One region of the Halioglobus maricola genome, then DNA from elsewhere that is predicted to be linked to it. Evidence: predicted binding sites of a transcription regulator. Region 1 holds the regulator's gene; the other holds the start of a gene.
What was found. The regulator FNR, encoded in region 1, switches genes on or off when oxygen is low (the NO sensors DNR and NnrR bind a similar motif). The targets are predictions, from matches to a motif close to TTGATNNNNATCAA.
Positions count from the first base shown of each region.

Region 2: a site for FNR is predicted at 7,411-7,424, ahead of EY643_RS12160 (ATPase, T2SS/T4P/T4SS family). Genes of this name have one in related genera too.

Region 1 is NZ_CP036422.1:2,885,693-2,900,770, reverse strand. It holds gene ccoN (cytochrome-c oxidase, cbb3-type subunit I) at 1-1,413, opposite strand, end outside; gene EY643_RS13220 (Yip1 family protein) at 1,467-2,066, opposite strand; gene fnr (fumarate/nitrate reduction transcriptional regulator Fnr) at 2,211-2,963, opposite strand; gene hemN (oxygen-independent coproporphyrinogen III oxidase) at 3,042-4,469, opposite strand; gene EY643_RS13205 (helix-turn-helix transcriptional regulator) at 4,595-5,773, opposite strand; gene EY643_RS13200 (DUF1631 family protein) at 5,763-9,713, opposite strand; gene EY643_RS13195 (lipopolysaccharide kinase InaA family protein) at 9,815-12,043, opposite strand; gene EY643_RS13190 (SDR family oxidoreductase) at 12,111-12,890, opposite strand; gene npdG (NADPH-dependent F420 reductase) at 13,097-13,780, shown strand; gene cofE (coenzyme F420-0:L-glutamate ligase) at 13,796-14,563, shown strand; gene cofD (2-phospho-L-lactate transferase) at 14,563-15,078, shown strand, end outside.
Region 2 is NZ_CP036422.1:2,667,478-2,682,555, reverse strand. It holds gene EY643_RS12195 (secondary thiamine-phosphate synthase enzyme YjbQ) at 27-386, opposite strand; gene EY643_RS12190 (SDR family NAD(P)-dependent oxidoreductase) at 624-1,499, shown strand; gene EY643_RS12185 (YaiI/YqxD family protein) at 1,502-1,954, shown strand; gene EY643_RS12180 (1-acyl-sn-glycerol-3-phosphate acyltransferase) at 2,003-2,602, shown strand; gene EY643_RS12175 (PepSY domain-containing protein) at 2,635-3,234, shown strand; gene folE (GTP cyclohydrolase I FolE) at 3,259-3,936, opposite strand; gene EY643_RS12165 (ATP-binding protein) at 3,993-5,093, opposite strand; gene EY643_RS12160 (ATPase, T2SS/T4P/T4SS family) at 5,090-7,357, opposite strand; gene EY643_RS12155 (ChrR family anti-sigma-E factor) at 7,480-8,136, opposite strand; gene EY643_RS12150 (sigma-70 family RNA polymerase sigma factor) at 8,138-8,728, opposite strand; gene EY643_RS12145 (NAD(P)/FAD-dependent oxidoreductase) at 8,910-10,184, shown strand; gene EY643_RS12140 (DUF1365 domain-containing protein) at 10,181-10,939, shown strand; gene EY643_RS12135 (SAM-dependent methyltransferase) at 10,936-12,186, shown strand; gene EY643_RS12130 (DUF2878 domain-containing protein) at 12,189-12,716, shown strand; gene EY643_RS12125 (hypothetical protein) at 12,697-13,326, shown strand; gene EY643_RS12120 (cryptochrome/photolyase family protein) at 13,314-14,705, opposite strand; gene EY643_RS12115 (SDR family NAD(P)-dependent oxidoreductase) at 14,702-15,078, opposite strand, start outside.

The DNA of each region.
Region 1 (15,078 bases):
CGGCTGGGCTTCGACATCTTGGCGAGTAGTCATGTACACGTTGTAGGCCATGATGAACATTCCACCCAGGAAGATCGCGCCACCGAGTACCCGCACAACATAACCAGGGTAGGACGCGGCTACCGACTCAACAAAGTTGTAAGTCAGAGTGCCGTCCTGGTTGTAGGCGCGCCACATCAGGCCCTGCATGATGCCGTTTACCCACATGGACGCGATGTAAAGTACGGTACCGATAGTCGACATCCAGAAGTGCACGTTGATCAGGTCGGTGGAGTACATGCGCTCGCGGCCGAACAGAATCGGGATGAGGTGATAGAGAGCACCTATGGAAATCATGGCGACCCAACCCAGAGCACCGGAGTGCACGTGACCGATGGTCCAATCCGTGTAGTGCGACAGCGCATTCACGGTCTTGATGGACATCATCGGGCCTTCGAAGGTGGACATGCCGTAGAACGACAAGCTCACGACCAGGAAGCGCAGGATGGGGTCGGTACGCAGCTTATGCCATGCGCCTGACAAGGTCATCATGCCGTTGATCATGCCGCCCCAGGAAGGTGCCAGCAGGATCAGGGACATTACCATACCGAGGCTCTGGGCCCAGTCGGGAAGGGCGGTGTAGTGCAGGTGGTGAGGGCCGGCCCAGATGTAGACAGCGACCAATGCCCAGAAGTGCACAATAGAAAGACGGTAGGAGTAGACGGGTCGACCCGCCTGCTTGGGTACGAAGTAATACATCATGCCCAGGAAGCCAGCAGTCAGGAAAAAGCCAACTGCGTTGTGGCCGTACCACCACTGAACCATCGCATCGACGGTGCCGGCATAAACGGAGTAGGACTTGAATGCTGAGACAGGGATGGCAGCGGAGTTCATCAGGTGAAGAACCGCGACTGTGACGATAAAGGACCCCAGGAACCAGTTGGCGACATAGATATGGCGCACTTTCCGTTTCATGATAGTGCCGAAGAATACGATCGCGTATGTCACCCAAACCAGGGTGATCAGGATATCGATCGGCCATTCCAGCTCTGCGTATTCTTTGGAAGACGTGAAACCAAGAGGTAAAGTGATCGCTGCGGCAACAATGACGAGTTGCCAACCCCAGAACGTGAAGGCGGCGAGCTTGTCTGAAATCAAGCGCGCCTGGCAGGTTCGCTGCACAATAAAGTACGACGTGGCGAACAGCGCACATCCACCGAACGCAAAGATGACTGCGTTGGTGTGCAGCGGGCGCAGGCGCCCGAAGTGCAGATATTCGATTCCGAAGTTGAGCTGGGGCCAGGCTAGCTGGGCGGCGATAATTACGCCTACCAGCATGCCCACGATCCCCCAGACGACTGTCATGATTGCAAACTGGCGCACCACCTTATAGTTATAGGTGGGATGTTCCAGTGCGGAGTTAAGCTCGCTCATGGTTTCATTCCAAAGTCAGATTTTGAGAAAAACTAAAATCGTTGTTGTACGGGTCAGTCAGTGAAGGCCGGAGCCGCACCGAAGTCCCACAGAATCACTGCGCCGACCATAATGCAGATCAGCAGTACCAGTGCCACACCCATCACCGCACTGGAAAACAGGAAGCCGCGTTCCTCGGGGATGTTCATCACGATGGGGATTCCCAAGTACATCAGGTAAACCGCCCAGCATACGGCGACAATGCCGATCAGCAGATCCAGCCACAGCACCGGGAAGAAACCCACTGCACCGAAGATAAACATGGGGGTCGCCGCCAGCGAGCAGATGATGATGCCCTTGGCGATCGTGGATTGTGCACCGTAGGTGTCGCTCATCCAGTGAACGAAGTAGCCCAGTACGGCGAGGCATGCCACTTGCGTTATATAGAACAGAATACATATTTGCAGGGCACTGTCTTTCGTTAGCCTGATGCTCTCGCCATCGCCGACAGTCCAGCCGACATTCGTGGTGCCGTAGTACCAGGCAACCGCAGGAATAAGTGACAGGATCAAGGGATAGAGCAGCAGGGTCTTAAAGGAGCTGTCTGACAGCTCAGAAATGCTCTTCCACTGAGAACTGGGCTTAACAAGCAGGCCGAAGGTGTGCTGAATCATTAGGTTTTTCTCTCCCCAAAGCTACGCTGGTAATTGTCGTGCATTCTAGGGTGTCCAGAACAATTCACCTTGATGTGTATCAAGGTAGAAATTGACGCCGATAACGCTTCCCCGGTTTGGGGATTAGCTGTCGACAGAGCCGTGTTAACTGGTGAGGTTTGCTACGTTCCTCAGGCCCCTGGCATCCAGAATTTCGATTTCCTTGTTGTCAACTCGCAGAATTTCCATTTTCTGCATGCGGCTGAAGACCCGGGAAACGGTTTCTACCGTCAGACCCAGGTAATTGCCGATGTCTACCCGCGACATGGGCAGACGGAAATTGGTGGCGCTGAGCTTGCGGCGCGCGTTGCGTTCCGAAATGCTCAGCATCAATGAGGCCACGCGTTCATCGGCTGAATTTTTACTCAGCAGCGTGATCAATTGCTGGTCTTCGGTAATTTCGTGGCTCATCAGCTGGAAAAAGTGTCTTTGCAGATTGGGCATCAACGCGCTGAGCTTTTCCAGTGAGGTAAAGGGGATTTCACAGACCGCGGAGGTTTCCAGGGCCTTTGCCGACGAGGCGTGTGCGTTGTTGGAAATACCATCCATGCCGAGGATTTCGCCCGGGAAATAAAAGCCGGTGACCTGCTCGCGGCCATCATCCGTTGTCTTGTAGGCCTTCAGGGTGCCTGAGCGCACAGCGAATACGGATTGGAAGTCATCGCCTTCACGGTACAGATGCTGGTTCTTCTGTAGTGGTTTGCTGCGCTGGATTATCTCGTCTAGCTGGGCGATGTCATCGCTCTCGAGAGCGAGAGGCAGGCAAATGCTGTTCAGGCGACAGTTGCCGCAATTGACCTGAAAGTCGTGGGTACACGCTTTGGCGCTGTCACTCCCCGATTGAGCAATGTTCGTCATGTGGAAACCTTTGCGCGAGAACAACCTCAATTATAATCGAAATTTCGCATAGCCTGTAATGTGATTTTTGTAGTTGGCTCAGACGGTAGCAGAGAATTTTGGCGCGGGTTCATCCCCCTGATGGGCTCCCAGGTAAGCGTCGAAAGGCATGCAGATGTTGCGTAGGAAGGGGCGCCCGCGTTTGTGGATAGTGATCTGTTCGTTGGAAATGGTCAGGAAACCGTCTCCAACCATGGGCTGAATGGCGTCCAGTTCGCGGGCAAACTTTCGACTAAAGTCTATACCGAACTGACGATTCACATCGCCCAGGTCGAGTTTCAGGTCCGAAATCAGGCTCATTATCACGTGGCGGCGCAGTTTGTCCTCGTCGGTCACCATACAACCGCGGGTGACAGGCAGCTCACCGGCGTCAATCATTGCGTAATAATTGTCCAGTTCTCGTTCATTTTGCAGGTAGTAGTCGCCGATCTGGCTGATAGCAGAGACACCCAGCCCCAGCAGGTCGTCTGCCATGCGCAGCGAGTAGCCCTGGAAGTTACGTTGCAGACGGCCCTCGCTCTGGGCAATAGCGAGCTCGTCGTCGGGGAGTACGTAGTGGTCCATTCCGATCAGTTCGTAGCCAGCATCCTGCAGCGTGCGACTGATCAGCTCATGCAGCAGCAGTTTCTCGTCGGGTTCTGGCAGGGTGAGGCGGTCGATAGCGCGCTGACTGAGAAAACGCTCTGGCAGGTGGGCGTAGTTATAGCAGGCGATGCGGTCCGGCCGCAGGGCGATGACCTTGCGCAGGGTTTCTTCCATCGTAAGGCGGTCCTGGTGGGGCAGGCCGTAGATGAGATCGAAACTGAGGGAGCGGAAGTCGTGGCTGCGCACGCTGTCCACCAAATGGGCAACGTCCGCATAAGATTGGATGCGATTGACCGCTTTCTGCACCAGCGGGTCGAAGTCCTGGATACCCAGGCTGATGCGGTTGAATCCGACGCCTTTGAGCAGGGCAATCGTACTCAGGTCGACAGTGCGGGGGTCGATTTCGATCGAGTACTCGCGGTAGCCCTTGTCCAGTAGCTTGAAGTGGCTTGCCAGCAGGTGCATCAATTCGGTGATCTGGGCATGGTCCAGATAGGTTGGGGTACCGCCGCCCCAGTGCATCTGGGTGATAGGACGCTGGTCGCCTACCAGTTCGGATTGCATCAAAATTTCAGTCTGTAGGCGCTGCAGGTATCGCTGGGCAACACCTTTCTCCCGGGTGACGATTTTGTTGCAGGCGCAGTAGTAGCAGATGTCGTTACAGAACGGGACATGCAAATAGAGCGAGAGCGGCTCGCGTTTGTGGTCGCCGTCGGTGCCCTGCCATTTGCGGTAGCTCTGCATCGGGAAATCCTGGCGGAACTGCGGCGCAGTGGGGTAGGAGGTATAGCGGGGTCCCTGGCAGGCATATTTGCGTGCCAATGCCATGTCCTCCATGAATTCGGGGGGAACAGTGGTCGATGCAAGAAAGTCAGTGGGCATATTGATGGTGGGTTCCAGCCTGCGATGGTACAGGTGGCGACCATAGCAAGAACCTCAAAAAGGCTCGTTGATCTGCGTCAACAGCTGTATATCGGTCGCCTGCCCACGAGGGTCGCGGACGAAATCTATCCCAGTGAGGCGACACTCTTGATGATGAGCCTGACCAGTTCGGCCTGACGCGAGACGCCCGTTTTCGCAAATATGGATTTTAGCTGGGCGCGTGCGGTGTGCTGGGAAATGTTCTGGGCCTCTGATATTTCGGCAAGACTCAGTCCCCGCGTGAGCAGAATCGCCAGATTGGCCTCGGCCGGGGTGAGCTCGAACAGGTCCCCCAGGGCCTGTTTTGAGGCAGGTTCGTGTAAATCCGGGTCGGATATAAAGACCGCCGCGCAGGGGCCAGACTGCCCCTGGCTCCACTCGGAATGGGGCACCGGACGCACCACCAGACCGAGGTCGGCTCGCGCACCTGAGCGGGGTACCCGCAGGGCGCGCGCAACCGAGGGCTGGCCCTGATGCTGGGAGCTGATGATTGTGGCAACGGCTTCCTGTAGTTGGCGATGGGCATCCCGGCCCGCGAGTTGCAGGGTGTCGCCTCTTAGTGAGAGTCCGTCGGCCTGTTCGAGCAGGACCTGTGCGATAGGATTGACGTTGAGAACCCGGGCCTGCTCATCGAGGATAATCGTTGCCACTGCCAGTTGGGACACGGCGCCGGCGTAGACATCTCGCTCTGAAGTGGCCCGGTTCAAGGCGGCGTACAACTCGATGGCACGGCGCAGATGCGGTGTGAGGCGGGTCAGCAAGGCCCGGTCATCGGCGTCGAATCTGGCTTCTTCCTCTCGCCTCGACAGGCGCAACCGCGCGAGCATGCCGCCAGATTCCGCGGTATCTACCCCCAGTATTCGAAACAGGCCAATCGGGTGCAGATACTGGCGGTAATAATCGGATTCCATCAGCGCTTCGTCTGGCAGGATATCTTCCAGCGCAGTGACTTCATCCAGTGGCAGGTTAACGAAGGGGTCAAGGGAAAAAAACTCGTCCCGATAGGCCGTCAGCTCCCAATCGTCAGGGCTGGCAGATTCCGCGGCGTCCGAACCGTCGGGGCGGACGCTATTCAAAATCAGGCCGGGGTCGCCGGCAGAGGGCGGGCGCAGCACCAGTGACACAACCTGCACATCCAGGAACTCGCGCAGGGCGGGGAGGGCACTCTGCCAGGGCTTGTCCTCTAGCGGACCCTGATAAATCGCGCCAAGCAGTGCGTCGTAAGCGGTGTCGATAGTCGCGGCCACGAGGTGGTCAACGTTCAATATTGGAGAGGTCTTCGGTCACTTCTGCGAGTGGTTTGGGTTTGCCGATGCCCCAGCCCTGCAGGTAATCCACGCCGATCTCTTTGAGTTTTTCGATGATCTCATCATTCTCAACCGATTCCGCGATCGTTTCCTGACCGAGGAAATGGGCCAGATCATTGATCGACCGGGCCATGGCGTAGTCGGCGCGGCTCTGGTGAATATTGGAGACAAAAGTGCCGTCGATCTTGACGTAATCAACCGGCAGTTCGCGCAGGTAGTTGTGGCTCGCGAGTCCCGTACCAAAGTCATCGATAGAGAATTTGCAGCCGATGTTGCGGAATGCCTGAACGAAGTCGGCTGCTTTCACCAGGTTGGAAATGGTACCGGTCTCTGTGATTTCAAAACAGACGAGGCTGGTGCCCACGCCGAATTCAGAGATTTGCTCCAGCAGATATTCCATGAAGTCGTTGTCAGTGACGCTCGCACCAGACAGGTTGATCGCCAGATGCGGGACCTCCTTCTGGTCGTCCATCAATTCGCTGATCCAGCTGAAAGCCTCCCGCACCACCCAGCGATCCACGAGCGTCATAAAGCCGTAACGCTCGGCGGAGTTGATGAACTCCTCGGGTGAACTGATGGAGCCGTCCTTGTTGCGCAGCGCCAGCAAGAGTTCGTAGTGGCGTCGTCGTGCGCTGCCATCTTCGACTGCACTTTGTACAATCGGCTGGGCGCGAAGTACGAACCGGTCGGTGGCGAGCGCCTGCTCCAGATCTTCCCGTGAACGGTCCTTCTCGCTCTGGTATTGGGTCGCCAGAGTCTGGTCTTCGTGATACGTCTCGACCCGGTTGCGGCCCTGTTCTTTGGCGTAGAGCATGGCGGTGCGGGCGGATTCGAGCAATTCTTCTACCGGCGGGCTGTATTCGAGTATCGGTGCCACGCCAATGGAGACGGTGAAGGACACTTTCTCTCCCTCGATTTCCAGATTGCCACCCTCGATATCAGCGCGGATTTTCTCTCCCAGCTGGGCGGCCTGTTCCAGTGAGCGATCAAGCACCAGCAGGGAAAATTCGTCCCCTTCTATCCGGGCCGAGGAACATTTTTTGCCGTGGAGCTGAGCCAACAGTTTGCTGAATTCCAGTAACACCTGGTCGCCACTCACCTGGTCGTATACCTGATTGACCAGGTCGAACTGATCAATGTTGATGTAGAGCAGGGCGTGCTGGGCCTGTTTGCGCTGGGCGTGGCGCAAAGCGCGTCCCATCTGGCTGATAAAGTTCTCGCGATTGACGAGTTTGGTCAGCGTGTCGTGATTACGGGAGAAGCTGAGGGTCTGCTGCGCCTGCTCCAGTGTCTGGTAGATACTCTTGTCCACCACTGACAGATCTTCAGCGGGGGTAGGGGACTGGGCTCCCTGGCTCAGCTTGCGCGCCAGCTGAACGGCATTGAGATCAGCGGTTTTGTGTCCTCTTTCGTCGACGAAGATGAAACGATTTTTGGCCTCGCTGATCCAGGCCAGTTTCATCCTGTGCCGCTCGCCCTGGGCGTCCCGGTAGCTCAGCCAGGAATCTGCTTGCAGTTGCTCAACCCGGCGGATCCAGCGGCGCAGGCGGGGCAGTTCATTGACCTTGGCGCGCAAGGCCTCAGCCGATTCGCTCTCGGTGTCTGTTTTCTCATCGATCTCGGCGGATTCCACCGCCTGGTTGCTGGCCAGAATGTCACGCAATTCATCCAGCACACTCTCGTGCGCGACGTTGGTGGGCAGGGCAGCGGTAATTTGCTGACCCACCATGTCGAGCAGGGTGTCGGCCTCAAGGCCTCGCTGCATGACCAGTTCTTCGTTGGTATCGCCGTCCTGTAGCTCACTCAGCCAGGAGACCAGCGTGTCTAGGCTGTTGACCTGATCGGCCCACATCTGGCTTTCTGTGCCCTCTTTGACGTGGGTGAGTACCAGCAGGTCGCGAAAGCCGCTCTCCACCAAATCCAGCAGGACTCTTGGGGCCGCAGGTGGCCGGATCCGCTCATTGATGACCTCGCTGACAGCGCGGCGCGCATGGTGCAGTTTTTCCTGGCCTTCCTGAGTGCGCACCACGCGTTCGACGTTGCGCGCTATTGCGCGCTCCTGCTGTTCGGCGAGACGGTCGATTTTTTCTACCGCACGTTCGAATACAGCGTCGTCCTGCTCGTAGTCGTTGACGATTTCGTCGACGACGTGATTGATACGATCTTCCAATACCCGGTTAGGGAAATTGGCCGAGGTGGCCAGTGCCGATAGCTTGTCGACCATGCCCCGCGCCACATGGCTTCTGTCGACGAAAAAATTCTGGTCCTGCAGGGCGAGCTTTGCCAACGGAATTTGCAGATTGCTCAGGGCGGGTTTCAGCTCTTCATTGACGTTGAGTTCTGAGTGGATAGTGCCAAACAAATTGTCGACAAGATCGAGTTGATTGAGGCTGTCCGCGGTGAGTCCGCTGGTTTCGCGCAAGTCGCCCAGACGTTCGCGGTGATCGGCTAAAAACTCGCGCAGCGATGTGGCCTCTTGCAGTGCAGCCTGTACATGCGTATCCCGCTGGATGCTGCCCAGTGCATTGGCCACCGTTTGGGCATCGGCCAGGCTTGCGTTCTGCTGTTGAGCGGCGCCTGGATGGGTATCCCAACTACCGGCTGGTGCCTGCTGCCCGCCTGCTTGCTGCCCGCCGAGGCCGCGCCGCATGGCGAGAGCATTGATAATCGAATCGTACATACCCTGGGACTGGGCCCCGGTAAAGGCCTGTCCATGAGCGGCAGCGGCATGTGGCTGACCCGTTTGAGGTGGATACCCGGCCTGGTAGCCGTCCTCGGCAGCATGTGGCAGGTTGCGCGCTACATCATCAAGGTTCTGCCCCATGGGCTCCCGCTGGCGCTCGGGGGTGCTTCTGTCGGATGAAGTCTTGCTTGGTGCACGGAGCAGCGAGCCCTTGGTGCGAATCCGCTCCTCCAGGCCTGGGCCAATCCCCTGTTCCTCCAGAAAACTATTGAGATACTGGTAGGGTTCGTCAAGTTTGCGAATGACTTTGCGGGAAAAATAGTCGAAGCTCGCGCTGGCGGCTTCCGTGGGCAGGTCCAGTCGGGCGATGGTTTCCTGGAAGGCATTGCTGAGTTGGCGCGGGTGTATGGGCAGGCGCACTTTAAGCGGAGCGGCATTAATCAGTTGGGCTGTGCGGATGATCAGGGCTTCGAGCGAGAGGCTGTGCTGTTCTTCACCCATGGTGACCATGCGGTTAATGGCAAGATCGTGCTCGAATTTGTTCAGGTCTACCAGGTCGAGTTGGTCCGACGGGATCGCGCCCTGGCCAAAACTCTGCCCTCCCTCTGGCGGGCAAAGTTCGTTGAAATAGGCTGCGACGATCTCCAGCGTGTCGCGGCGCAGGTTTTCCAGCTCATGACGAATCGTATTGGCCCCATCGTAGAGAGGGTGGCCATGGTCATTGCTGTTGCCGGCCTGAGCTGACATATCTACCAGGTGCGGGACCAGGTCGTGGAGGAAGTTTTTCAGAATCTCGGAAATACGCAACATTGATCGCGTGCGCAGCTCGCGCAGTAGGCGAGTATGTTCTGCGCTGGAACCTTTTATCTCCTGCTCTGTGCCAGGAATGTCTTTGCCCGAGTGGTCAGCAATAAGCCGAAGCAAAGTGTCGCGATGACCAGTCTCCAGTAACCGCAAGGTCAGGTCGGCGCCGGCGATAGCAACGACGCTGGCCTCGACATGCTCTTCAGGGTCCTGGCTGTCGTAATAGAGCGCTGCGTTGATGCCGGGCTTCACGCTGACTTTGCCTCCTGTCGCGGGCCCTTCGACGAGCTGCACGCCGGCCAGAAGAAATTCACCTCGATCAGCTACGGACAGCTGTCCCGCCAGCCTCGCTGAATTCTCGAGTGTCAGGGTGGCGTAGATAGACGGAGCTTTTCCTTGCGCTGCGGGCATTTTTATCCTGATTTACAGTGACAAACGCTGTGGGGAGCCGTGGGCCGGCTCTACCAGTGAGTATAACGATATAATTCGTAGGGACAAACCGGTTCGCTACCTTACTTGCCGCGCTTGCCTTTGAGCCACTTTTTCATCGTCTGCTTGTAGTCATAGTAGTGGAACGGGATCCGCCACAGCGGCGACAGCGATTTTCCAAGGTGGTTCTCATAGATATCGATAAACTGTTCGCGATCGGCCCAGGACAGTTTATAAGCGATGCGAATCAGGTCGAGCATACGATCGCGATGGCGAACTTTCGAACCGGGGCCGGACCAGATTCGGGCGCGACCGATATCGATGGCCATGGGTGTTATCTGACCATCATCCGCCTGGGTCAGCAGCAAATTGCCGGAAGACAGGTCCCGGTGGATCACCTGTTTGTCATGCATATGGCAAACAAAGCCGGCGATGATGTCAAACCATGTCTCCTTGTCGTGCCCGCGAAACTCCAGCGCTCCATCGTTAAATGCCCGGTAAACATCGCGACTGGAAAAAGCATCGGGAACAAATTGGCACAGATACCAGGAGTCGCGAATTCCGGCTTGTTCCGGTGCCTCAAAGAACGCGATTGGCAGGGGTGTGGCCACGCCTCGTCGCAGCATCTGGCAGGCGTTGTTCCAGTGGCGGCGACCTTTGCTGGGCCGGAAGCGGTACGTGAGCTTTTTCAACCCAACCACCCGGTTGAGTTTGACCGTGAGACTACCGGTGGGGCCGCGAGGGTCATCAATGTTCCACAGGCGGTTGCGTTTGTCTCGCAGCACTTTGAGTTCTGGGTAGCTGCCCAGAGCCGCCGGGTATAAGAGAGGCACCGCTTCGAGGTCTATGCTCTGCGCGCTTGAGCGCAGCATGGCGGCGCCCAGCCAGTGGTCGTTCTGGACCGGCGCGGATTGCCACTCTGCGCTACTCAAATGATCGATGTGCGCGAAGCAAGCGAGGTCGTCGGTGGTCGGCAGTGAGGTCGACTCCGCGGCGTCTGCCAGGTCGATAAACAAGGGGTGTTCGGTGATGACAACTGGTGCATCGGTGGTGTTGCCGCAAGTATCCCTGAAACTGCCACTTTGGACCTGAGTAGGTGACAGAAGTTTGGAGAGGGGGACGACCATGGCGTCTCTGCACCAGGTGACTAGAAAAGGTTTGCCGGCGGCGGAGGTATAGCGGGCGATGCTGAGCCCAAGTGGGTCGTGCTGAAATAGTTCACAGCTGGCGCCCGAGAGACGGGGAACCAGATGGCCGAGAGCGCTGAACGCGGGCGTGGGCTGGAAATGTTCAGCTTCACCGCGGATGTGTCGGTAGTAGCTGACCTGGTCGATGACCGGGTAGTCGTCAGCGGCGTCGTCGATCAGGCCGTCCCTGGAGCAGATCAGCGGCCCCCAGTAGACACGCTCGAGCGCTTCGCTGGCACTGGCCAGAGTGAGATACCTCACGAGGTAGTCCGCGCGTTTCTGTTCTGGCTCGGCGCCGCGTCGCTGCAACCGCTTGATGGTCCAGCAAGTGTAGGTGCAGTACAGGCGCTCGGCGCCAGCTGTGATTCCCATTTTGCGCAGCACGCGCGCCTTCTTGATGAGATTGAACTTGAGTACGTCCCTGGCGAGTCGCCCCAGGACCCGGTGATCGAAGGCTTCTGGTTCGACCACTCGCTCGACAAACAGATTGTCCGTGTGGATGTCCGGTGTGGCCTGTAGATGGCGCAAAACACCGAGATATGTGGCGTTGTACAGGGGTTCAAAATCCGACACATTGGGCCCACCCAGGGGGACGCGCAATCCCTCGGCACGTTGCCTGGCAATATAGGTGGCCATGACAATGCCTGGAGAGGTAAAACCCGACCACTTGCCACGGTTGGGCGTGTTACCTATTTCGATGGCGTGTACCCGGTCGCCAAACCGACGGTAAACTTCCTCGACGAAATCCCCCCATCGTTGTTGTACTTGGACGTCATCGAAGATCTGGTGTGCCTCCGCCGCAGGCGGCAGGAGGTCGAGCATGACGTCGAATTTCTCGTCAAGCAGCTGTTCGAGCAGGCGCTCTGCCGGGCCGCCAAGGCTCTCATAGCTGAAGTGCATCCGCACCTGTTTGATGCTGAGTTCTTCCAGCCTAGAGCAGATATAAGCATCTATGCTGGCGCTTTCCCCGGGCGCCACGTTGACGCCGAAAAAGTCGCTGGCCACTACGTGACGCTCGGCAGGAAGGTGTGATTCGCCCAACTGGGAGAGGCTCTGGCCGATGGCGCGGAAGAATTCCAGCGCCGCCAATGGATAGCCGTAAAGCGGGTGAAGCAGTTTGTTCAAGGCGGTGTTCCCTGTGCCGGGTCGAATTCCAATGGCGCAGTATAACAGGCGACGTTGGGCTCGGGTGTCAGTCCTTGTCGACGTTCGCCGCGTTCAGGAAAGCAGGTTTTTCTCCGCCCCCGTGTACGGCAAAACTGGTACCGCTGACGTAGGAGGAGAGAGGCGAGCCCAGGAACAAGCAGGCATTGCCAATGTCCTCGGGCACGGCCATCCGTCCGAGCGGGATGGTGGCGCCTACGGCAGCTATGCCGTCTTCGTCGCCGTAGTGCAGGTGGGCTTGTTCGGTCTGGGTCAGGCCCACGACGAGTGCATTCACCCGCACCTTTGGTGCCCACTCCACCGCGAGCGAGCTGCCCAGATTGACCAGTCCGGCTTTGGCAGCGCCATAGGCGGCCGTGCCCGGGGACGGCCGGATAGTACTCACGCTGGCGATATTGATGATACTGCCGCCATTGTCCTGGCTCTGCATAATCCGGTTGGCGGCCTGGGCGAAGTTGAGCGGTGCGATCAGGTTGAGGCGGATGATAGATTCAGAAAAGCGCGGGGATGCAGTGGCCGCGTCAGCAAAGGGCGCGCCGCCGGCGTTATTGACCAGTACGTCCAGGCTGCCGAATCTGTCCACGGCAAAAGCGACACATGCTTCCACCTGCTCGTGGTCCCGGACGTCGCAGGGGGTGAATACGCAGGTCTTGCCGCCAGCGGCAGGCAGCTTGTCGGGTTCGTTGCGGCCACAGATAACCACGTCCGCTCCCATTTCCAGGAAGCGCTCGGTGATCCCCTTGCCGACGCCTTTGCCGCCGCCGGTAACGAGGACGGTCTGGCCGGTAAAATTCAGGGGGTTGTCCATATAGTTTGACTCCAGTTGGCTAGCTCTGCGCCGGGCTTGTGGTGATTTGTCGAATTACATACTATGCCGGTCCGGTAACCATCCTAAATCAATTGGCGTTGGCTGGACATTTGATCCATGCGACCCGCCAGGCAGTATCAAGGACAAGCGGAGCTTGGTCAGATTTTCTGTACTGCTCCTCATCCGTAGAAACTAGGGAACACATCATGACAACAGAATCTCTCCCCGTACTGGCTATCCTTGGAGGAACCGGCGATCTCGGTACCGGTCTGGCGCGCCGCTGGGCCCAAGCCGGCTATCAGGTGATCATTGGCTCGCGCACCCAGGAGAAAGCCGATGCGGCAGTTTCCGACCTCAAGGAAGTGATGGCGGAACGTGGCGTGGCGGAAATTTCGGTCTCCGCGATGGAGAATCTGGCGGCGACCGAGGCGGCCGATATCGTCGCTATAACCGTGCCTTTCAGCCATCAGGCGTCGACCCTGGAGTTGGTTAAGCCGGCCTTGCAGGGCAAGATTCTTATCGATGTCACCGTTCCTCTGGTGCCGCCCAAGGTTGCCAGGGTGCAGTTGCCGGAAGGCGGCAGTGCAGGCCAGATAGCTCAGGAGCTACTGGGTGAAGAGGTCGCTGTCGTTTCTGCATTCCAGAATGTGGCTGCTGCGCATCTTCAAGAGGGTAGTAACCTCGATTGTGACGTCCTTGTGTGTGGCAACAAGAAGGCTGCAAGGCAGGAAGTCATCACTCTGATTGAAGCTGCCGGCATGCGGGGGTTTCACGCGGGTATGATCAATAATGCTGCCGCCGCTGAAGCCCTGACCTCAGTGCTGATCGTAATTAACAAACAGTATAACTGCCATGCCGGTATTCGGATTACCGGTCTTGATGACGACTGATTTGTCCTGACTTTAATGACCGGCTCTCTGCAGCTTACCGCTTTGGCGGACTTTCCTCGGGTAGAGCCGGGTGACGACTTGTCGGCACTGCTAGCCTCTAGTCTGGAACACAATGGCATTCGCTTGCAGCGTGGCGATGTGCTCGTGCTGGCCCAGAAAATCGTCTCTAAGGCGGAGAACTGCTACGTCAGGCTTGCGGACGTCACGCCCAGTCCTGAAGCGCTGGATCTGGCGGAGCGTGCCGCCAAAGATCCTCGTCAGGCTGAACTGATTCTCAGGGAAAGCAATGAGGTCGTGCGCGTTCGCCCTGGCGTTGTGATCGTCGAGCACCGCAATGGTTATGTGCACGCCAATGCAGGTATCGATAAATCCAATATCGAAACAACCCCGGAAGATCCGCGGGTGCTGTTACTGCCGCAGGATCCCGACGCCTCTGCCACGAAACTGCGCGATAGTCTGGCAGTAAGCTGCGGCACAGCCCCGCAGATTATTATCAACGACAGTGCCGGGCGTGCCTGGCGCAACGGCACGGTCGGTATTGCCATCGGCACAGCCGGCTTCGACCCCCTTTTTAATCAGATAGGCGAGCAGGACATGTTTGGTAACGTGCTCGAGGTGACCGAAGCAGCGGTTGCCGACGAACTCGCGGCCGCCGCTTCGCTGCTGATGGGGCAGGCGGCGGAGGCTTGTCCCGTCGTCCATGTGCGCGGGGCAAATTTACGCCCTGCAGAGACCGGGTCGCGGTCACTGCTGCGCGACAAACATATGGATATGTTTCGCTGATGACGACAACTGAAACGAGCAAAACACTCGCGCTCACAGGTGGTGTTGGCGGCGCCAAGTTGTGTCTCGGACTGGCGCAGGTTCTGCCTGCGTCGGAACTGGATATTCTTGTAAACACCGCCGATGACTTTGAGCATCTGGGGCTGCCGATCTGGCCAGATATCGACACGCTTCTCTATACCCTGTCCGGGCGCGCTAACCAGACGCTTGGCTGGGGCCTGGAAGGGGAGAGCTGGAACTGTATGGAGTCGCTCGAGAGTCTCGGTGGTGAGACCTGGTTCAGGCTGGGCGACAGAGACCTGGCTACCCATCTTTGGCGTGCGGAAGCACAGCGGCAAGGGCGGGGCGCTGCCGATATTGTCGCGGCTCTAGCACAGCAGATGGATATAGCTGTGGGTATCTATCCCATGAGTGATGATCAGGTGCGAACCATCGTGCGCTGTGATGAAGGTAACCTGCCGTTCCAGCACTATTTTGTGCGCCGTCAATGTGAACCGCCGGTGACAGGGTTCAGT
Region 2 (15,078 bases), 220 kb from region 1:
AATGTGTGGTTATGTCAATATGCTAACTAATGTGTAAGGAATATGCCCTGCCAGGTACCCAGCATCAACTCCCCCCGCTGGAACGGAATGCTGATCTGGGTGGCGGTGAGCGCACTCTTGATGTGAGCCGGCATGTCGTCCGCGCCTTCCAGGGTGTGGGTGTAGAGCGGGTCATTTTCCGGCACCAGGCGATTGAGCCAGGCTTCCAGATCGACCCGGGCTGATTCATCGTAGTTTTCCTGAATCAGCAGGGAGGCCGACGTGTGGCGAATAAACAGCGTACACAGGCCCTCGCCAGAGCCACTCTGTGCGACAAGCTGTTGCACCTGTGGCGTGAAAGCATGAAGGCCCTGGCCCTTGACGCGAATGTTGAGTTCCTGAATCACCGCTTGAATGTCGCTCTGGGGTATTGGAAGAAACCTTATCGTAACTCCGGGTCGACAAGGAGAACAATCCTGAAAAAGGAATATACCCACTATGCGTGAGGCCATTCATGCCAGGCGCTGAATACAAAGATAAACCAAGGCGTTAAACGCGTGCCGCGGCAACTGGAACTGGTGGCCGAGTAGCGGCAGTGACGCTACTGTAATCACACCAATTCGATAACAGAGGAAAACAAGCGAATGCAGGATTTCAGTGGAAAGGTCGCCGTGGTTACTGGTGGCGCTTCAGGTATAGGTCGTTCCATCGTCAAGGAATTGCTCGCGGCAGGTGCAAAGGTTGTCGTCGGCGATGTTGAGCAGGCGGCCCTGGACAAAGTGTTGGCCGAATTCTCAGAAGCAGGTGAGATCACTGGGGTGGTGACGGATGTGTCCAGCCAGACCTCGCTGGATACGCTCGCCGATGAAGTGTATGCCAAATATGGTGTGTGTCACCTGTTGTTTAACAACGCTGGTGTGGCCGCACCTTCTGCCAACGTCTGGGAAACTACCGAAAACGATTGGACCTGGGTGCACGGTGTGAATGTCGGCGGCGTGATGAACGGCATACGCGCTTTCGTACCGCGCATGATCGAGGGTGGCCAGGAAGGGCACATTATCAACACCTCATCGGGCGACGGCGGTATCTCGCCACTGCCTTACCAGTCCGTCTACGCTTCCAGTAAAGCCGCGGTGTCGTGTATCAGCGAGTGCCTTGCGGCCCAGTTGCAAAGCGAGGAGACCAGGCTGAGTGCCTCTGTGTTCTACCCTTCTGGCGGACTCCTGGACACGGGTATCTGGACCACTGACCGCAATCGCCCCGAGGAACTGGCGCGCGAGAAAGCATACGACCCAGTGCCGACTGTGGCTGATTTCAAGGTTGCTATGGAGGCTGCTGGCGTCACCCTGGAAGTGCAGGACCTTGATGAACTTGCACGGTATTGCCTGCAGGGTATTCGCGAGCAGCGCTTCGTCATTATGATTGGCGTGGAAGAAGCAGAAATCACCTTGCAGGAGCGTGCCGCTCGCATTGGGCGTAGCGAACTTCCTATCGATCTGGCGGAAATTCCACAGTTGTGAGCATGACTATCTGGGTGGACGCCGATGCCTGCCCGAAGGTGATCAGGGAAATATTGTGCCGCGCGGCCAAGCGGGTTGAGTGCCCGCTTATCTTTGTGGCCAATCATCTGATCCCCATCCCCGCGTCCCCCTGGATTACCGCACGTCAGGTCGAATCAGGGTTCGATGTCGCCGACGACTACATAGCCCAGCAAGTTGAGGCGGGGGACCTGGTGATCACTTCGGATATCCCGCTGGCGGCAGAGGTGATAGAGAAGGGCGCGGGGGCGCTGTCTTCACGGGGCGAGAAATTCACGGCCAATAATATTCGCCAGCGCCTCAATATGCGCGATTTCATGGACACCATGCGCTCATCGGCGGTGGAAATACGCGGTGGGCCACCTGCTCTGGGCGAGCGGGACAAAATGGAATTTGCCAATGTTCTGGACCGCTACCTTGCGAAACATCATAAGTAATATAGGCTGGTGTCTGCTAGTATCCGCGCCCGGTAAGAGACACGGAATATGAAACAGACAATTGCACGAAAATTACTGGCCTGGATGGGCTGGACCCTGGAAGGGGCACGGCCGGTTCACGAACGCTATGTTTTGATCGCGGCGCCGCACACATCCAACTGGGATTTTCCCATGATGCTGCTGTTTGCTGCGGCATTTGATATCAAGATTCAGTGGATGGCCAAGGACAGCCTGTTCAACCCCTTCACAGGCTGGCTTATGCGCGCTCTGGGTGGTTTGCCTATCGATCGTAAAAGTAGCAATGGCATTGTGGGCTCGATGGCGCAAACCCTGGTCAAGGCAAAAGAACTGGTGCTGGTAGTGCCCGCCGAGGGCACTCGCGAAAGAGTGGAATACTGGAAGTCAGGGTTCTATCACATTGCTCGCCAGGCCAATGTGCCTATTGTTCCCTCTGTGCTGGATTTCGGTCGCAAACGTGGCGGCTTTGGTGCCGGCATAATGCCCACAGGGAATGTGAAGCTGGACATGGATTACTTTCGTGATGTCTACGCTGGCGCCAGCGGCAAGTTTCCTGACAAATTCGGGCCCATCAGGTTGCGGGAAGAGGACCCTGTGTTTGAGGATACCCCGCCGCGCGAAGCGGCTTGAGGGCTGTTTGTCGGCCACCTCTCAGTCCAACAATGAAAATCAACAGCCTCCACAGTCTCGCTGGTCTGATCATGGCGATACCGCTACTGCTCTGGGCGCTCACGGGTTTCGTTTTTCTCACCAAGCCGGGGTATGAAACTGCCTACGAACAGCTGGCACCAAAACTCTATGCCATCGAGCGAGAATGGGTAGTGCCGCCATCGGGCCAATGGCAGGAGTTGCGGCTCGTGCGCACGACACTTGGATATCACTTGCTTGCCAGAGGCAGTGACGGCCTCGCTAACCTCGATCCGGTGACGCTTGAGCCCGCGTCCAGGCCTTCGGAAGAAGCTGTCTTTAGACTGATAGATGATGCAACCGCGCATAATGTTGAGCGCTATGGCAGGGCAGTATCACTAGATAATGGGGCCGTCACCACCGACACCGGGGTGACGATTAGCTTTGACTGGGAGACGCTGAAGTTGCGACAGCAGGGCGATGATACCAGGCTGATCAACACACTGTACAAGATACATTACCTGCAGTGGTTGACCGGGCCCAGAGTGAACACCGCTCTGGGTGTGCTGGGCCTGGTATTGCTATTGTGCCTGACTGGGCTAGGCCTCTTCAGCTACGCGAAAAAGCGAGGCTAGCGTGTCAGGCGGGTTTGAAAAGTCCTAGCCGAGGAATTCACGCCGGCGATTTTCGTTTTCACTGAACACGCCACCTAGCGCCTGAGTGCGCGTCGATGAACTTGTGTCCATCACGCCGCGCGATTTGACGCAGTAGTGGGTCGCTTCAATCACGACAGCGACATCCTCTGTGGCGAGCAGCGTCTGCAGTGCGACCTGTATCTGCCGGGTGAGTCGTTCCTGTACCTGGGGCCGGCGTGCGAAGAAGCGAACCAACCGATTGATCTTGGACAGGCCGATGACGCGTTCGCCCGGGATGTAGGCGATCTTTGCAAAACCATCGATGGTCACAAAGTGGTGCTCGCAGGTAGAGATCAATTCGATGTTGTCGACTAACACCATCTCGTCTACGCCCATCTTGTTCTCAATTGACGTGATCTTGGGGAAGCTGGCGTAATCGAGGCCTTCGAAAAGGTCGTTCAGATACATGCTGGCGATGCGATGTGGCGTTTCGTTCAGGCTGTCATCACGCAGATCCAGACCGAGCACTGACATGATGTCGGTGAAGGCCACGTGCAGCCGTTGATATTGCTCTTCGGGGGCCAGGCCGGTCTCCACGAGGGGCGTCTCCAAACCCTTTTCTATCAGGGCTTCTCGTACGAGGAGGGCTTCAGGAGAATAATTAGCTGCCCGTTCCAGGGCGGGGGAGGTAATCGCGTTCATGCTCAAGTCCATAGTATGTTTTTCTTACATACGGGCGTAGGAGCGAAACAGATTTGTCAGTATCTGAATGACGCACGCCAGCGGCGATAGGCGGTTTCCCAGACATGTCCCTTACGACTGCCAACTTCGGTTTCGAAGTAGTGGTTCATGCGTCTGAGGTCGGCGGTGTTGTTCTTGATCGCAGCGCCCACCAGGAAGTCGGTGAAGTCCTCTGCGTTCATTGTCCCGTCCCGGTAGTAATAGGCGTAGACGCCCATTGCATGTGCCACAGACACTGCCTCTGCGGTGGACATGGCGGCGCTGGCCAGGCGGTCTGTACTGCGCCCCTCCAGCGACTGGCCATTGCGTAATTCGTGAAAAATAGTTACCAGCACGCGAACAATGTCCGGATCGGGCTCTACCTCCACACCGGAGCTGCGCAACAATCTGGCGGCTTCGCGCATCACCACTGCGATTTCGTCATCTACTGCTGATATTGGCTTGATGGTTTCGAAGTTCATTCTGCGCTTGAGTGCTGAACTCATCTCATTCACGCCCACATCGGTGGTGTTTGACGTGGCGACCAGATTGAAGCCATCGCGGGCATAGAGTATCGATGCATCTCCGGACAGCTCGGGCACGGTAATGGCGCGCTCGGACATGATGGAGAGCAGGGCGTCCTGCAGGGCGGGAGATGAGCGAGCAATTTCTTCATAGCGCACCAGCATGCCCTGTGCCATGCCGCGATAAATGGGGCCGGGAATCAGCGCCTCAGGGCAGGGGCCCTTGTTCTCCAGGATGGACTGATTCCAGCTGTAGAGCAGTTGCTGCACGGTCTCGATGGCGCCGCCCTGAATGACCAGGGTGGAGTTGTCGCAGATGGCTGCGCAGATGAGCTCTGACAGCCAGGACTTTGCGGTGCCTGGTTCGCCAACGAGCATGGCGCCGCGCTGGGTTGCCAGAGAGATAATGACCCGGGTGACAATCTCCGGAGGGGCAACAAACTTGGGCGTTGTTCCCATCTCTTCGCTACCCAGGACAAACGCTTCAACTCCCCGAGGCGAGAGCTGCCAGCCGGGTGGTCGCGGCCAGGGGTCCTTGTCCCGTAATTGAGCCAGCTCATCCGCGAAAAACTGTTCTGCGGGCAGGCGCTGGACTTGCTTGCTCGAGTCGCTCATTCCCATACTCCTCGTTTCTCGGGGGCCATTCGTTCCGCAGGCAGGATACGGGGCAGCTCTTCCAGGGGGATGACGCCAGCCACAACGTGTTCCAGTGCGCTGTCGCGCATGGTGATCAGGCCTGAATCCAGAGCGATAGCGCGGAGCCGGGCGATAGGGTAGCGCAGGGAAATACCGTCGCGGATCTCGCTGTTGGTCTGCATGTATTCCACCACGGCGACCCGACCGCGGGTGCCACGGCCACCACACTCGCTGCAGCCGGTGCCTTCAAAGCAAACAAAATTGTCCGGCGCACTTTCCGGAAACAATTCGGCGAGAATGGCTGGGTCCGGCACGGCAGGCTTGCGGCAGTCCGGGCAGATGCGCTTCGCCAGTTTCTGTGAGATCACGGCCATCAACTCGCTGGCGATGGAGTTGGCATGGACCTCAAGGTCAAAAATGCGCTGAAGGGCATCCACAGAATCGTTCGCGTGCAGGGTCGATAACACCACGTGGCCGGTCTGGGAGGCTCGTATGGCCTCGACAGCGGTCTCGGTGTCGCGTATCTCACCCACGAGGATGACATCGGGATCCAGGCGCACAAAGGAGCGCATGCCATCGGCGAAATTGAATCCGATGTCCGGCCGGGTGTGGGTCTGCTGGATGCCGTCAATGGAGTATTCAATAGGATCTTCAATGGTAATGACCTTGCGCCGTCCATCCTTGGCCAATTCAGAAAGGCCCGCGTAAAGCGTCGTGGATTTTCCCGAGCCGGTGGGGCCAACCACGAGTACCAGGCCAGAGGGATTATCCAGCAGGCGTCGGTAGTCCTTCATCAGTCTGGGTGGCAGGCCGAGATCTTCAATGGCGACGACATTGCCCGATTGGGGCAGCATGCGGATGACCACGGCCTCTCCGTGCAGGGAGGGTTGTACCTGGATGCGCAGGTCAAAGCTGGCACCGCCGGCGGTGAGTGTTGACCGACCCCCCTGGGGGAGGCGCTTCTCGGCGATATCCATGTCACCGCGGATCTTGATAACGTTGATCAGGCCCCGGGCATCGGCGGGGGAGAGCGTATAGTGCGTGATGTCGTGCAAGTCGCCGTCTACTCGCAGGCGGATTCTGACTTTGTCATCATACTGTTCAACATGGAGATCACTGGCGCCCTCGCTCACGGCGTCGAGCAGCAGGGCGTCGCACAATGTAATCAGGCGTGCTTCCACCTTGTTCCTGCCGGGGTCTAGCAGATCTTCCTTCGGCTTGATCGCCTCCAGCTGTGCCTGACGATGCCGCGACCTGATGGCTTCACCTTGAAGTGATAGCTCCACCGTGGTCCACAGGCGCTTGAAATCATTTGGTGTCACCAGGACTTTTGCCACCCGGTCGTACGGGTACATGTGAAATATATCGTCGATTTTGCTATCTGGATCGTCGGTGACGACATGCAGGACACGGTGATCGACCCGCAGGGGGATCAGGTGGTGGCTATCGAGAAAGCTGCGGGAAAAGGCTTCCATCAATTCCGGGTGCACTTGCTGCAGCAGGTCGTCGACGGCGGCGAATGGCATGCCGTTTTCTTCCGCGAGCTTGCGGTACAGGGTCGCATGCTCGACATCCAGTTTGTCCCGCAGCACCTTGATGATCGGTTGCTTGCGGTCGCGGGCGATTCGCCGTGCTTCCGACAACATGACCTGGTCAACCACGCCCATATCCAGCAAGGTCATCCCGGAATCGCGAGAAAAATCAACGAGAGCCAACTCCTTGCGCAGCGTGGCGCCCAACTCACTGATTCTGTAGCTGGCGAGAATGAGAGTGTCGTTCTCTCCCTGTTCCAGGGCGATGAGTTTGCCGCCGTCTGCCAGTTGGTCAATCAGCGGCCCTTTATCATGAATGCGCGGCGTGGCGACCAGAATACGATTGAACGGTCCTAGATCCGCGGCGCCATGGCTGCCGTCATCTACGCGCAGGATAAGGTTGGCTAATTCGAGCTTGTTGAAGCGCTCCTGGGCTTGTTGCGCCATTGCCTGGCTGATCTCAATGGTCACCACTTGCTGTGCCAGACGGGCACACAGTGCCGCGCTGTAGCCAGCGCCGGTGCCGATCTGCAGCACTTTGTGATCCGGCTCGATAGCGGCGTGATTAAGAATTTCCGAGACCGCGTTAGTGGGCGGAATACTGCGGCCGAGCACTAATGAGTGATCGCTCATCTCAATAAAGTGGTCGCGCGGCAGCGAGCGCAACGCCTCAGTTGTGCGTTCTGCGATGGCCTGTTGGGTGGAAGTCATGGGTGTTCCTCCGGCTTCTATTAGAGCATAGGCCGGAGCGAGCCTCGATCCCCATGAGATGGATCAAAAAAAAGGCCCCCGGAGAGTGACCAACCGGGAGCCTCGTGTGAAAGTGTGAACCGTTACTCAGCGCGCAGCTTCAGGAACGGGTTGAGAGCGCGATATTTCCACTCGGTGAACTTGATCGGTGCATCCAATACGCCGATGCAAATGCAGTCGCCGTCCTGGTCAGCTGTTGGGCTGTGCTGCTGGGATGCGTCACGGAAGAGGAAGTCGCCCTGGGTGTAGTGACCTTCGTCGTCGGAAAAGCCGCCTTCCAATACCAGGGTCAGCTCATTGCCCTTGTGCGTGTGCAGCGGAATCGTGCCACCGGCCTTGATATGGTAGAGGGCAAACTCATTATCGACGTCCCCGGTGCGCAGGCGACTGATCCGAAGGTTGGAGTTGATACGTTGCCACTCCAGGTCCTCATAGTCACGCTGCATCAGCCGCTGGACCAGGGACGGGTAGCCGTCCTCGGTGTCCGCCGGTGGCGCATAGCGCAGGGGCTCTGGTTCCTGGTCCAGGCGAGCCATCACCGTGTTCAGCAAAGAGTCATCGACCTGTTGAGGAGAGAGATCTTCGAACAGGGCTGCACCCATCTGCTGGAGCCGCTGCTGCGTGCGTTTGCACTGCTCGCAGTAGTTCAGGTGAAGGGATATGCATGCCGACTGGGCCAACGGGAGGGTGCCGGAGGCATACTCGTTTAGTAGTCGTGCGTCTGGATGATGCTTAGCCATATCAGTGTCTTTCTGCTGTCAGTTGTAATTTTTTCATTGCGAGTCGAACTCGGGACTTCACTGTCCCCAGTGGCAGATCAAGTTCCTCTGCGACCTCGCTATGAGATTTGCCTTCCATATATACCTTGTTCAGGATCAGTGCCTGCTCGTGTGGCAATTGCTGGAGCATTTCCCTCACCTTCACTTCATCGCGTTTTTGCTGCACCGCGGTGAAGAGTTCTTCGTTATCGCCCTCGTGATCGGGCCAGATGTCTTCCGCGCTCAAAGGCGTGTCAAACTTCTGCAGGCGGCGGTACATGTCGGTTCTACAGTTCCGCGCTATTGTGTAAATCCAGGTGCTTGCGGCCGCCTTGTGCGGGTTGAAGGCCGCGGCCTTCTGCCAGACCTTGATCATGACCTCTTGCACAAGCTCCTCAGCGTGGGCTGCCGCCATAGCGGACCCGTTGATCGCGAAGGCCTTGATGAGAGGAGCAAAGTGTCCGAAGAGGCGTGAAAATGCCTCGCGGTCCTGGTTGTCTGCAACTAATTGCAGACATTGGCTCCACTCGTCGTCTCTGCGACCGGTGGAATCTATCCCGATGCTACCTGCCATATGAGGCTGAGCTCCCGTGTAAGTCACTGTTATTCTTCCAAAGTCTAGCACCTTTGAGCATTGTTACGCGTGTTCTTTGGGGGTGGATCACCCCGATTGTCCATTTGTTGGCTAGATTGATCCGCGGGCCCTGAATTGGCGTAATTAGCCATGAACGTGTAACCATATAAGCAGGGAGCTTATGAAAATTGCAGTGATAGGGTCAGGTATCTCCGGGCTGGCATGTGCGCATTACCTTAACAGGGATCACGAAGTGCACGTGTTGGAGCGAGACAAGCGCATCGGCGGCCACACGGCGACGGTCGATGTCGCACTTGGCGGTCGGCGCTATGCGATCGATACGGGGTTCATTGTCTATAACGATTGGACCTACCCTAACTTTATCGCGCTGCTGGACGAGCTGGGGGTGAGTAACAAGCCCACCCGCATGAGTTTCAGCCTGTCTGACCGCGCCAGCGGCCTGGAGTATGCCGGTTCCGGCCTCAACAGCCTGTTCGCCCAGCGCCGGAACCTGGTGTCACCGCGTTTCCTGAGAATGGTGCGAGATATCCTGCGTTTCAACCGGGAGTCGGTCGCCGATCTCGAGAGTGGGAAGCTGGCTCCCGGCATGACGCTGGGCCAGTATCTTGCACACAACAGCTACAGCGATACCTTCCGCGACTATTACCTTGTGCCCATGGGGTCCGCTATCTGGTCCGCCGATGTACAGGTAATGCTCGATTTCCCGCTGGAATTCTTCATTCGTTTCTTCGCTAACCACGGGCTTTTGAGTGTCCGCAACCGGCCCCAGTGGCGGGTGGTAGAAGGCGGCTCCAGAGAGTATCTCAAGCCCCTCGTGGATCCGTTTCTCGACCGTGTGCGCACCAATGTGAATATCTCTGGCGTCAAGCGCAGTGCTGGCGGAGCAGAAATTCTATTCCAGAACGGCAAGCGGGAAAATTTCGACGCGGTGGTTTTTGCGTGCCACAGCGACCAGGCCCTGAAGTTACTGGCCGACCCGAGCGAAGACGAAGTTGCCGTACTTGGAGCGATTCCTTACCAGAGCAACGATGTGGTGTTGCACACAGATACCACTTTGCTGCCCACCAATCGCCTCACCTGGTCGTGCTGGAATTATCAACGCAAACCGGGTCGTGAGCGGGCTACGCTCACTTACAATATGAATTTGCTGCAAGGTATCGAAGCGCCGGAGACTTTCTGCGTCACGCTTAACGACAGTGAGGCGATCAACCCCCACAAGATTCTTGGCAGGTTCAGCTATGACCACCCGGTCTTCACCGTGGAGGGGATGGCCGCACAGGAACGTTGGGGTGAGATCAACGGCGGCGCCACGTGGTTTTGTGGTGCTTATTGGCGCAACGGTTTTCACGAAGATGGCGTATTCTCTGCCAAGCGGGTAGCCGAAAAATTGAATAGCCGTGCCAGCGTCATTACCAGCCTTGGCAGCGTTGCGTGAACAGTGCCCTCTACACGGGTTGGGTGCAGCATCGCCGATTGACGGGCAAGGGACACAGCTTTCGCTATCGCGTCTTCATGCCTTTCCTCGATCTCGATGAATTGCCCCAGTTGTTGGGCCGTGCGCCAGGATGGTCAGCAACATCGCCCGCGCTGGCCAGGTTCCGCCGCGAGGATTTTCTTGGCGACCCCCAGGTACCCCTCAAGGAGGCGGTGCTGGCGGAGGTGGAGAATTTCAGCGGAGAGCCCTTTACTGGCAGAGTGTGTATGCTCGCCAATCTGCGCTATTTTGGCTATCTGATTAACCCGATCACCTGCTACTACTGCTATGACGAGACCGATGAGCTGCGCTACACGGTACTGGAAGTCACCAATACGCCCTGGAATCAGAGCCACATCTATGTCTTGGCGGCCGGCGGCCGCCCCGGCTGGCAGGAAACCGAGTTCGACAAGGCTATGCATGTCTCTCCCTTTATGCCGATGGATATGCGCTACCGCTGGCGCTGTAACGTCCCGGATGAAAAGCTGGTCTTACACCTGGCTAATTTGCGCAGGGGCAGCAAGGAATTTGATGCCACGCTTCACCTGGAGCGACAGCCCGCCAGTGCAGCGAACTTCACCCGGCACTTGTTGCTGTACCCGTTCATGACTGCGCGCGTTGCCCTCGGTATCTACTGGCAGGCGCTGCGCCTCTGGTCTAAAGGTGTTCCTTTTGTTCCCCACCCACACAACTCCAAGAGCGAGAATATTTTATGAGTAATCCCAGTGTTCGTCTCGTCCGCCTGCCCACACTGCGTGAGCATTGGCGCGGAGGGGGCTTTTCCCGCCGCATTGTGATGCGCATGTTGTCCAGGGTCAGCACAGGGTCCCTGACGATTGTAGAAGGCACCAGCCGTCAGGAATTCGGACCGGGCGGGCAGCCGGAGGCGGTGGTGCATATCCATTCTGACGAGGCCTATGCCAGTCTCCTGCGCTCAGGCATTGTCGGCTCAGGTGAGGCTTATATGCAGGGCTTGTGGACGACGCCAGACCTCGTCGCTGTTATTCGTCTGTTCAGTGCCAATCTGCAGGCAATGCAGGCGATCAACACCAGTGCTTCCTGGAGCAAGAAGGTGCTGCTGAAATTGATGCATCTGGGCAACGCCAACAGTAAGTCTGGCTCGGCGCGCAATATCTCAGCGCATTACGACCTGGGTAACGACTTCTTCAGCCTGTTTTTAGACCCGACCATGATGTATTCGTCGGGCGTCTATCCAGCAGCTGACAGCACACTGGAGGAGGCTTCAGTCCACAAGCTCGACCTGCTGTGTAAGCAACTGGAGCTAACAGCCGATGATCATCTGCTGGAAATTGGTACTGGCTGGGGCGGCATGGCCATCCACGCGGCCACCCACTACGGTTGTCGGGTCACTACAACTACTATCTCCCGCGAGCAGCACGAGTATGCGCAGGCGCGGGTTAAAGAACTGGGCCTGGAAGACCGTGTAGAGGTCTTGTGTAAAGACTATCGGGAATTGGAAGGAACCTACGACAAACTCGTTTCAATAGAAATGGTAGAAGCGGTGGGGCACCAGTTCTACAGCGAATATTTCAGCCGCTGTAGCCACCTGCTCAAGCCCGGCGGTCTTTTTGCGATGCAGGCGATTACTGTTCAGGATCAGCGCTACCGTCAGGCGCGGGACTCGGTCGACTTCATCAAACGCTACATTTTCCCCGGTGGCGCCTTGCCTTCAGTGGAAGTGATTGCAAAGCATCTGGCCAAGGATACCGATCTGCAGATCATCAATCTTCGCGATATCACACTCGATTACGCTCGCACGCTGGCCGATTGGCGTGAGCGCTTTACAGCCGCACGAGAAGAGGTGACCGCGCAAGGCTTTGACCAAACGTTTGAGCGTATGTGGGAGTTTTATCTCTGCTATTGCGAAGGCGGTTTCAGGGAACGCATTATCAGCACAGTGCAGGTCACCATGGCCAAGCCTGGGTACCGGTTCGGGGCTTGATGATGATGGCGCGGAAGCTGCTCAACGGCACCCTGTTCAACGTGTGCTGGTTTGCGGTCGTGATGCTGCAGCATGACCTGTGGTCCTGGGTGGCTACCTCCGTCTATCTCGCGGTGCATGTTGCCATTTTCAAACCGGGCAGGGCTGAGCTAATGCTGTTGGCGCTGGTGGCGGCGGGCGGTTTCCTGCTCGACCAGCTCATGTTTGCGGCAGGCATTCTTGTTGTTGCTGCAGGAACGGCACCACTCTGGTTGTCAGCGCTGTGGCCCGCATTCGCCTCAACCTTGATGCATGCCTTTGCCGGTTTACGCGAGCACCTGTGGCTGGCCGCGCTGGTAGGAGGTTTTGGTGGTTACGGCAGCTATCGGCTGGGGGCAAGCCTGAGTGATGTGGAGTTGGGTTCAGCCGGTGTCAGTACTGCAGTGTTACTGGTGAGTTGGGGTTTATTATTCCCCCTGTTGCTGGTGCTCGCAGGTCGTCTGGAACGCGGTGCAGCCGCAGGGAGTGCCGATGCGCAATCAGCTTACTAACGCGCTGCTCCTGGCACTCGTGAGCGGGACTGCAGGTGCATCCAGCGCAGCTGACATTATTGGTGAAGCACGGGCTCTGGGTGGCGAGGAGTTACTGTATCGAGAAATGCATGCCTGCAATGAGACCAAAAGTCAGTGCGAGATCACTTACGTGGATGCCAGTGGAGAAACCATTGGCGTCAAATCGCTCGACTATTCCACTGCGTTGCCAGCGCCCACGGTAACGATGCGCGATCTGCGCCGCGGTAAAACCACAACATCACCGACCGGGCTAAAACCGGATGTCGTGGTAGACGCGGGGTTTGATCATTTCATACGCCAGAGCTGGGACGCATTGAGCGCCGGTGACGAAGTGGCCTTTCCGTTTCTCGTGCTCGGCAGATCCAAGCCGTTGGGAATGCGTGTCACCAATTCCGGTGCCGCATGCGAGGAAGGTCTAACGTGTTTGTCGGTCAGCCTTGATGCCTGGTGGCTCGCAATGCTGACCGACAACATTGAGTTGGCGTATGACAGTGACCGGAGACTGGTCAGGTTTTCCGGCCTCAGCAATATTCCCGATGCCCAGGGGCAGGGTCAGAACGTCGAGATCCGATACCGCTACGCCGACTGAGTGCGAATGGTATCCCAGGCGGCGAGAGCGGCTTGACGCGCCTCCGCGTGATCGACGACGGGGGCGGGGTAGTCCGGCGCAAGGAGAGGAGTAAGCCAGGGCTTGTGCACGCTTTTGCCCTGCAGTGCCGAGAGTTCGGGTAGCCATTGTTTCAGGTAGTCGCCCTGCGGGTCGAACTTCTCGCTCTGAATGATCGGGTTGAAAACCCGGAAGTAGGGCGCTGCGTCCAGCCCGCAACCTGCTACCCACTGCCAGCCGCCACTGTTGCTTGCCAGGTCGGCGTCTACCAGTTGATCCCAGAACCATCGCGCGCCCCACTGCCAGGGAATCAACAGGTGTTTGCACAGAAATGAGGCGGCGACCATGCGCACCCGGTTATGCATAAAGCCGGTTTGGGCGAGCTCACGCATGCCTGCATCCACCAACGGATACCCGGTCATCCCTGCCTTCCAGGCCTCGAATAAATCTTCCCTTGGCAGCCACGGGAAATCGCGAAAAGGAGCCCGCAGAGCGACCTCGGGCATGTCGGGGTTGGCGTAGAGCTGGTGATAGTTGAATTCGCGCCAGGCGACCTCAGAGAGGAATCCGTCCGCTTCCGGCCCTTGCGCGATAGCCGTGTGCCAGACCCTGTGGGGAGAAATTTCGCCGTAGTGCAGATGCGGCGACAGTCTCGAGCAGGCATTTTTCGCCGGCGCGTTGCGGTGCGCGTCATAGTGGTGAATCTGGCTCGCTACAAAGCTCTCCATCCGCTGTTGGGCGCCGTGCTGACCGGGTTGCCAGGGGTGGGCCAGAGCTGCGCTGTAGTCCCGAGATCCCTCAAGCAGGCCCCATTCTGAAGCGGGCAGGGATGTCAGCGGGCCACGCCAGAAGCGAGTGCTGGCGGTTGAAGTTGGCGCAGCGATATCGCCCTGGCGTAATTTTCGCCAGAACGGCGTGAAGACTTTGTAAAAGCTCCCATCGGGTCGGCGCATATACTCCGGGTGTACCAGAGTAGTGCCTGGGCTGGCGCGCAGGACTAATGCTGCCTGTTCCAGTGATCGGGCCACATGTTGCTGCAATTGACGCGCCGCGGGTTCGAGTAATTCGCTGCAGTAGACAGCGCTGGCACCGGTTTCAGCGGCCAGCTTTGGCAACAGCTTTTCGGGTTTGCCGCGCAGGACCAGAAGCTTGCCGCCCCTTTCCTTCAATTGCTCGCTCAGAGCCACAAGGCTGTGATGCAGCCACCAGCGGCTGGCCGTTCCCGGGCCCCAGGGGTCTGACGGGGTATCGTCCAGGATGTAACAGGGGATGACCTCGCCTTCGGCGCTCGCTGCACTCAGCCCCGGCAGGTCGTCCAGCCTCAAATCCTGACGATGCCAGTAGATGACCGGTGCGGTCATTTTACAGCCCGTTTGCGTGCTTTGCGGATGACGGGACGGAACGGCTCGAGAAACTGTACCAGTCTCTGCCGCTCCAGCTCGTCTTCGACGGTTTTTCCGCTCAGGTAGAATGGCTGCGGCTGTCTGTCCAGCAGTAGTTGTCCGCTGATTTCGCCCGCTTCCGGGGACACCGCTTGCCATATGATGGTATCTGCGCCTTCTTCCGGAGTGCGAAGAATGCCACGGGTGAGGCGATGGAAACGTGGTAGTGAATCACGCACCCCGGGGGTGTCTGCCCAGCCGGGGTGCATCGCATTAACGGTGATGCCCTCGTCAGCCCACTCCCGGGCCCATGCCTGGGTCACAATCATTAACGCACGCTTGGCTTGAGCGT